Regions from separate parts of the Halomonas sp. KM007 genome, predicted to be linked through region 2. Evidence: predicted binding sites of a transcription regulator. Region 2 holds the regulator's gene; the other holds the start of a gene.

Region 1 (4,419 bases), 460 kb from region 2:
CTCGGCGCGGCCCTTGGCTGCCCGCCCGGCGTCGGTCAGGTGATAGTGGAAGTAGGCCAGCTGCTCGGTGCGAATCGCCTCGTGGTGGTCCGGAAACGCGGCGAACACGCGCTCCATGATGGCCTGATGGGCGTCATTGTCCAGGCCAGCGGTCTGGGCACGCCCTTGGTTCAGCAGCTCATCATAAAGCGCCCGCCCTTTAGGGGTCAGCGCCATGCCGCGCTGCTCGATTTCGCCAAAGCGCGCCGTATGAGTGCCCTGGGCCTCCCCGGCGAAACGAATCGACTCCTCCAGCGCCCGAAAGCTGGTTTGGCGCAGCAACATGGGGCACTTCCGACGGGGCGGCCCTTCGATCACCGCTTTGGGGTTCATGCCCATGCTCGGCATACGACGCTGTGCTTCGTCGATATCCAGGGTTCTGGGCGTCAGGTGGTTGATGTGCGGCCCCTTGAAACACACCACATCGGCAATCAGGCGATGCTCGTCGTGCAGCGCTTGGTAGGTTTCCAGGTCGACGGTCGCTTCCTGATGCCAGCGGAAGGTTTCCAGCGCCTCGCTGACGAACTGGTCGGCCTCTTCACTGCTCAACCCGCCCTGAGTTTCGTGGCGCTGGATGAGCGCCCGCACCGTGGGGGTAAAGATATCCCGCTGGGCCAGAATCTCCTCGGCGCGACGGCGCAGCGCCTCGCTCTCGATCAGCTCCAGGCGCAATAAAGAGGTAAAGACCCGGAAAGGGTTCAGCGCGAGGGCTTCGTCCTCGATGGGCCGAAACGCCGTAGAGTGCACCGGCACTCCCGCTTCCGAGAGGTCGTAATACCCCACCGGGTACATGCCCATGACCGCAAACAACCGGCGCAACATGGCAAGCTCGGCCTCGGTGCCCACCCGGATCGCCCCGTGGCGCTCAACGCTCAGCCGAGCCAGCTCGCCCTGCGCCTCCAGCCGGTGGTGCAGCGCGGGCTGCTGTTGAAGGGTTTCCTGGTTTACCCGCTCGACCAGTTCCAGCAGCGCACCGTACTGCGGCACTTCCGCTTGATACATGGCCGACATCGCCTTGGAAAAACGGTCGCGTATTGCATCAGTAGTGATAAAGGACATGTTGTGGCTCTCTGGGGTCGATAAAGAACGGCACGCGTCGCCAGCCTCATGGCCTCTTTATGACACGTGCTGGCGCTGCGTTCTATCAAACCGACTCGGGGAGCGAACCACAAACGAAAAAAAGCACTCAATGCATGCCAAAAAGGAATGCTTAAAGGCTTTTATAAAGAGCGGCGAGCACCGGGTACGCAACAGCATGGCGCCCAAGGGAGCCCTTTGATAGGGTGGGATTCCTTACCGTCATTCCGCCGAGTGACGCTTGCCCAGGAGCGCCCGCGTTCACCATGCGCAATCTTCCTTCCATCACCGCCATGCAGTGCTTCGAAGCGGCCGCCCGCCACATGAGCTTCACCCGGGCCGCCGATGAGCTGAACCTGACCCAGAGTGCGGTCAGTAAACAGGTGGCACAGCTGGAAACCACCCTGGAGCACAAGCTGTTCCGCCGGGTACGTCGCAGCCTGCTGCTGACCCCCGAAGGGGCAATTTTCCTGAGCGATGTGCGCAAGGTGCTGACCCAGATCGAGATGTCCACCCAGGCCATCATGACGTACAGCGGCCATAGCGAAGTGCTCAACATCGCCACCCTGCCCAGCTTCGGCAGCCGCTGGCTGGCCAACAAGCTGCCCTCGTTCATGGCGGCGCATCCAAACATCAGCCTGGCGTTTCACGACCGCGTCGAGGATTTCGACCTAGAGCAGGAGAACATCGACATTGCCCTCTTGTATGGGCATGGCAGCTGGCCCAACCTGGCCTGCCACAAGCTGGCCGACGACCTCATGGTCGCCGTCGCCTCCCCGACCTGGCTGGCCCAGCACCCCATTTATTCACTCGACGATTTGACCCAGCGCCCGCTGCTGCACCTTTCGACCCGCCCGGATGCCTGGCACCACTGGTTTGCCAGCCAGCACGTCATGACCGAGCGCAGCTACCACGGCACCCGTTTCGAAACCTTCCCCATGCTGGTCAGAACCGCCATGGCAGGCGGCGGCGTGGCACTGGTGCCCCACTTCACCGTGGATGAAGAGCTGGAGAGCCAACGGCTCGCCCTGGCATGGCCCTACCAACTGCTCAGCCGCAACGCCTACTACCTCGTCTACCCCGAACACCTGGGAGAGCTCGCCAAGGTGCGCCGCTTTGTTGAGCATGTGGTGCAGTTTGGGGAGTAGAGAAAGAGTCTTGCAAGCCACAAATCAAGCAGTTAAGCAACACCACCAATCAGGCTGGTTACCTCAAGCACATACCGCATCATGAGCGTTGCAGTCGCAGTACGACAACAGACATCCCATCATCTCACTCGCCAGCACGCTAAATTTATTTTAATATTTGTCGCAATATCTCACTATCGTGGACAAGAAGAGCGGAATAATGGCGACGATCAACACCAATTTTGCTGCGCTCAAGGCACAGCAAAACCTGAATAATACTGGCGCAAAGCTGTCGACAAGTATTGAGCGACTCTCTTCTGGTCTTCGTATTAATAGTGCAAAGGATGATGCAGCAGGGCAAGCGATTGGTAATCGCATGGCGACCAACCTGCGAGCAAATTCCGCCATCACGCGGGGAATCAACGATGGCGTTTCACTAATACAGACAGCCGAAGGCGGGCTGGATAGCATCAACAGCATTCTTCAGCGCTCCCGCGAGCTGGCCGTTCAAGCTGCAAACGGCACCTTATCGGATAGCGACCGGGCTTTCATTAATGATGAATATCAAGCGCTACGCGCTGAAATAGACCGGATAGCCAAGGGTACGGAAGCATTTGGAAAATACCCTTTGGCGCCCACGCAGCCTCCCCCCCAACCCGCCCAGCTCGGAAACACTGAACATATCGTTGCTAAACTAAGCCCTGCTAGCAGCGTATTTACCTCGGGGATCGTGCCTGTCGCCTATATACCTGCGGGCGCCACCAACATACGCATCGAGATTGACTCGTTCTCCATGGACGATGACATGCAGCTGTTTACACGCGATGGTAAACATCTAGCCCGAATATTGCACCAGGCATGAAAAAAGCGGCTGAAAATCGGTTATAATTCAAGAGCCTAACCAAGAATTAGCCGACACAGCCGCCATGACAAAATGTACCACGCCCACCGCCACCTTTCCACGCTGCAAAGGCCGTCAGATCACCGCCAGCTTCGATGGCGGCGAGGTCACCTCTGACGGTGGCATCCTGCTGCTGCGGCAGCTCGACCGCGAGATGGGCCTGACCCGCGCTATCGCTCGCCGGCTGAGTGATGACCGCGATCCTCAACGCTGCCTGCATCGCACCGAAACCCTGGTTCGGCAGCGCGTGTTTGGCCTGGCGCTGGGCTACGAGGATCTCAACGACCACCAGGCGCTGCGTCACGACATCGCCCTGCAGACCGCCGTCGATACCGACGGCGTGCTGGCCAGCCAGTCCACGCTGTGTCGCTTCGAGCAGCAAGCCGATCGGGACTGGGCGGTCACCATCCACGAGGAAATGATCGAGCAGTTCATCCGCTCGTTCCGGCGGCCACCCAAGAAGCCGCTCTACCTCGACTTCGATGCCACCGACGACCGGGTGCACGGCCAGCAGCTCGGGCGGCACTTCAACGGCTACTACAACCACTACATCTTTCTGCCGCTGTTCGTGTTCTGTGGCGATCAGCTGCTGGTCAGCTACCTTCGCCCGGCCTACCGAGATGCCGCCCACCACGCCGGCGCCATTCTTGCCCTGCTGGTTCGGCGGCTGCGCCAGGCGTGGCCTGAGGTAAAGGTCGTATTCCGCGGCGACAGCGGCTTCTGCCGCCCGCTGATCCTCAGTTGGTGCGAGCGCCACGGTGTCGACTACATCGTCGGCCTCGCCGGCAACCCGCGGCTGGCCAAGCTAGCCCTGGATATCGACTACGAGTCAGCTATCCGCTTCGAGAAGACCCGTGAGAAGCAGCGAGTCTTCGGCTTCATCGAGTACGCCGCCAAGAGCTGGAAGAAGCGCCGACGAAAGGTGGTCGTCAAATCCGAGACCAGTTGGCGTGGCTTCAACACCCGCTACGTGGTGACCAACCTGCGCGGCTGCAGCGCAGAGTGGCTCTACGACCACCGCTACTGCGCCCGAGGCGAGATGGAGAACCGCATCAAGGAGCAGCAGCTCCTGTTCTCAGACCGCACCAGCTGCCACCAATGGTGGCCCAATCAGTACCGACTGCTGCTGTCGGGGCTGGCCTACCTGCTCCTGGAGCGGCTGCGTCGGATTTACCTTAAGCGCACCGCCTTCGCCCAAGCCCAGGTCAATACCATCCGCCTGAAGCTGCTGAAGATCGGCGCCGTCATCACTCGCAACACACGGACCATTCGGCT
Region 2 (4,419 bases):
GCGCTATCGCCAGGCAGCCAGGGCGGCTGGGGCGACGCTGGACGACTGCATCATCACCAAGCAGGATGAAGCGGGGCGCTTGGCCCCGGCGTTGGATATCGTCATGCGCCATGGCATGCGTGTGCTGTTTGGCTCCCATGGCCAGCAGGTGCCGGAAGACATGTCCGTGGCCGACCCTCAGGCGCTGATCGCTCAGGCGTTGGGCGCACAGCCCCGCGCCGTGCACCAGACCGAACCCTCGGCGCCGCTCAGCTTGCCACGCTGGTCGCGGGATGTGCTGGGGCAAGGGCGCAGGCTCTCATCGGTGCTGGCTCGACTGCGCAAACGGGTGGATGACTTTTACCTGCTGGAAGCCGCCTGGGATATCGGCGCACTGCCTGGGGTCATTCAGGATCAGCGGCTGGATGAGCTGTTGTCCGGGGCAGATGCCAATAGCCGCGCCATGGGGCTGGCCTGGTCGCCACGCCGCCAAGGGCGTGGCTGTGACTGGACGATGCCGGATGTTCGGCTGGATGAGCAGGGCCGTTGGTTGGCCCTGACGCGGCTTCAGCACCGTCAGCCTGCCGGCTGGCAGCCGCGTCTGGAAGAGTGTGGAGAAGATATGGCAGTTCACCTGCTGCCCGCTCTGCCAGAACCCGACGTGCTCACCTGGCTGCACGACCAACGTTTGACCTGGGTCAGCGCGGTGCATGCCAGCCAGCGAGTAGACTATCAGGGCGAGCGCTACGCCCTGAAGAATCTGTTTCAAGAGAGTACGCTGACCCACAGCGTCACGGTGCGTTTTCGCGGCCAGCGCATGCAGCTGTGGAATGCCTATGTCGAGGTGCAGGCCGCCTCGGGTCACGCCCTGCTGACCTGGGTGGGCGACATCCGTGACCCTGAAAGTGACAAGCGCGTCGCGCGTCGCTATTGGTTGACACCCGCCCGGTTGGGTAGCGATGTACTGTCACTGCTGGTCACCCAGCTCGAAAGCGATGGGCTGGCCGCACTGACCAAGCGAGCGTGGCAACAGCTCAAGGAAAGCGACAGTGGCGAAGTGAGTCGTGAGCTGCGCCTGTTGATGGCCAGCGGTGCAGCGGCCGTGGCAGGCCACCTCGACCTGGCCGATGATGAACCAGGCCAGGCGCTGAGAACGGATCTGGTGCGGCTGTTGGGTAGCCAGCGCAAGCGCCGGGATACGGCCCTGCTGGACGCGCTGCTGCATGTGTTGATGGCCCGAGATGCCATTCGGCAACTGGGCAGTGTCAGCCTCGAGGATGTGCTATGAATGGCCAGGATCAGGCTGCCGGGCTGAGAAAATGGGCAGATTTGCAGCGCCAGCAGCGAGGCGAGCAACCTGACGAGCCTGCGGCCGACGCGCCGAGTGTCGATACTTCCACTTCAGACAAGGAAGTGGCGCAAACGAACGTTGGCGCGGACGCTTCGGAAACCGCTCCCAAGGAGGTCGCAAGTGCGGCAGCGAACGTAACGGCCCCCCGCCCGACACGCACACTGGTCATTGTGGGGTTGAGCTCAGCGGGTGCCGTGCACGTCGACAAGGTCAAAGGTCGCTTGGCGCAGTGGGCATCGCTGGGGCGCCAGTGGGCGGGCGATCCTCAGGAGTGGGACGTCAAGGTGGCAAGCCCCGAGGCAGGGTCGATGGCTGCCTTGGCGCATCACCCTCACTGGGCGCTATGGGTGAGCAGTGACGCCGAGGCCTTCGCGAGCATGTACCGTGCCCTACGCCAGATGCGTGAGCAAGGGGGGCCGCGCCGCCTGCTGGCCCTGCACGAGCCGCACCTCCCGCGTCAGGGCTTGCTGGACAACCTGCGTGATGCCGCTGCGCACTATTTGCAAATAGAGCTGTTGCTACTGGCTCGTTGATGACCCCATGACAAGGGACCGGCAATGCCTCTACAGACGATGTTGCTACGAACATTGATCAACACCGCAAAGTGGTCAACAGTGACATGGAGCGTGTTTCTCTCCAGCGCCGCGTGGGTGCTGGTGTTATCGCTGGTTGTGGGTGAATCGGCGCGGGCGGCGACAGGTAGCTGGAGCAGTCAAATGCCCGCGGTGATGGTGGCCATGAGCGATCGGGCGAGCAGCAGCCAGGCCATCAGGCCTCCGGCGGGCATACCGCTGGGCGACGCGACATTGGCGAGGGTGCAATGGCGTTTCGAGGCGCCTGCCCATGCGCCTGTCAACGCCTGGCTATGCCATCCTGCACAATGCGTGCCCCTGAGTGGCATGCGTGGCAGCACCATGGCACTGGCAGGTCTGGAAGCCAACGCGCCGCTTCATTTGCGCTTTGCGCTGTCGCCGGGGCAACGGCCCGTGCGCGTACAGGGGCTGCAGGTCATCGTGAATTATCAGTAAAGATCGTTTAGCCGTGAGGCAATAGGATGTATACAGCACAAGGCAGGATCAAGCAGAGTGAGCTGTTAACTCAATACATGCCACTGGTGAGACGTCAGGCCTTGACACTGCAGGTCAGGTTGCCCGCCAGTATCGAGCTGGATGATCTGATTCAAGCGGGCATGGTGGGCTTGCTGGAGGCACTGGGTCGCTTTGATGCCGCACAGGGCGCGACGTTTGCCACGTTCGCCAGCCAACGCATTCGGGGCGCCATGATGGATGAACTGCGCACTCGGGACTGGCTGCCGCGCAGCGTGCGCCGCTCTGCCCGCGCAGTCGATGAAACCGTACGCCGTTTGGAGCAGACGCTGGGCAGGCCCCCTGAAGAGGTGGAAATTGCCCGTGAGCTGGAGATGCCGCTGAGCGACTATCAACAGCTGCTCAACGACACCAATAGCGGGCAGCTACTGCCCTTCGAGGAACTGGTGGCCGATGGCGGTGAGCCAGCCGGGGACGAAGGCAGCGCCAATCGCCCTTTCGAACAACTGCTCGACGAGCAGCAGCGGCACACTCTGATCGAAGCGATCGAGGCGTTGCCCGAGCGTGAAAAACTGCTGATGGCCCTGTATTACCAGGAAGAGATGAACCTCAAAGAGGTGGGGGCGGTACTGGGCGTCACCGAATCGCGGGTATCGCAACTGCATAGCCAGGCCGTCAGCCGCCTTCGTGCCCGCTTGAGCGACCAAGATTGACCTTCTTATCCTCTCACGTTAACCGGCAAGGAGCCGTTGATGAACCCCTCTACGTTGATCGGCATATTTGCCAGCATGCTGTTGTTGATAAGCGTGCTGTTCTTTACCGCAGAGTCGCCAGAAAGCTTTATCAACTTGCCTGGTCTGGCCATCGTCATTACCGGTACCCTAGCGGCGACGTTCATCAGCTACCCCTTGAAGGAGGTACTGCGGGTAGTGCGCCTGGTAGGCCTGGTATTCCGCCGCGAGAACACCTATGTGCGCGATGATATCGGCGAGCTGGTGGCCATGTCGCGGTTATGGTTCAAGGGCGATGTCCGAGCGGTAGAGCGGGAGCTGGAGCATACGCGCAACCCGTTTCTGCGCACCGGTATTCAACTGGTGATTGCCAACACCAAGGAAGATGAAATTTTCGACATGCTGCGCTGGCGGATCGCAAGGCTGAAGGCGCGTGAGCATGCCGAAGCGCAGATTTTCCGCACCATGGCCACCTATGCGCCGGCCTTTGGCATGATTGGTACGCTGGTGGGGCTGGTCAACATGCTGGAAGTCATGGATGCGGGCGATCTGCAGGTGATCGGCCCACGTATGGCCGTGGCGCTGCTCACCACGTTTTACGGTATTCTGCTGGCCAATCTGGTCTTCAAGCCCATTGCCGTCAAACTGGAGCGGCGGACCGAAGAGCGCCTGATCACCATGAACATGGTGCTGGAAGGCATTTCTCTCATTACCAAGCGTCGCTTGCCGTCGTTCATCGAAGAGACGTTGAACTCGTTCGTGGCCAACTACCACGACGAAATCCGTGATGCGAGCGTCAAGCCGCGCCCAGGCGTCGATTCGGCGTTGAAAGGGTAGCGCCATGCTCAATCACGAGGCACGGTTTGCGCTGGAACTGCCAGCGGCAGCGGGCGAGAGCGACGAAGGGTGGCTGACCAGTTACCTGGACGTCTTGACGCTGCTGATTACCCTGTTCGTGCTCTTGCTGGCGCTGACGCCTCCTGGCGGTGGCGAAGGGAGGGAGAGCGATGCCATGGGGCCGGCCAGTGCCATCATGGCCATGCCGTTGGCCTCATTGGCCACCGGTATTCATCCACGTCACGACGGCGTGCAGTCGCAGATGGCGGGGCTGGATATTCCTGGGGTCAGTGTCTCGCAGGGTCGTGAGGGCATCACCCTGCGCATCGACGACAGCCTGTTGTTTTCCAGTGGTAGCGATGTGCTAACGCCTCAGGGCCTGATCGTGTTAGAAGGTCTCACGTCAGTACTCCAAACGTTCGAAGGCCAAATATCGGTGGAAGGGCATACCGATAACGTGCCCATTGCCACCCCG

Evidence for each region. Region 2 encodes FliA, which starts transcription of late flagellar genes. Its sites were predicted from a motif close to CTAAAGTTNNNNNNNNNNCNGCCGATA; they were not measured.
Region 1: RVM27_RS10065 (flagellin) is a predicted target of FliA. The motif match lies at 2,404-2,430, and genes of this name have one in related genera.

What each region holds. Positions count from the first base shown of each region.
Region 1 covers NZ_CP136131.1:2,140,224-2,144,642, reverse strand. The annotation lists gene hglS (VOC family protein) at 1-1,098, opposite strand, end outside; gene RVM27_RS10070 (LysR family transcriptional regulator) at 1,383-2,264, shown strand; gene RVM27_RS10065 (flagellin) at 2,464-3,105, shown strand; gene RVM27_RS10060 (IS1380 family transposase) at 3,170-4,419, shown strand, end outside.
Region 2 covers NZ_CP136131.1:1,684,257-1,688,675, reverse strand. The annotation lists gene flhF (flagellar biosynthesis GTPase FlhF) at 1-1,267, shown strand, start outside; gene RVM27_RS07885 (hypothetical protein) at 1,264-1,863, shown strand; gene RVM27_RS07880 (flagellar protein FlhE) at 1,945-2,358, shown strand; gene RVM27_RS07875 (RNA polymerase sigma factor FliA) at 2,385-3,089, shown strand; gene RVM27_RS07870 (motility protein A) at 3,129-3,944, shown strand; gene RVM27_RS07865 (OmpA/MotB family protein) at 3,949-4,419, shown strand, end outside.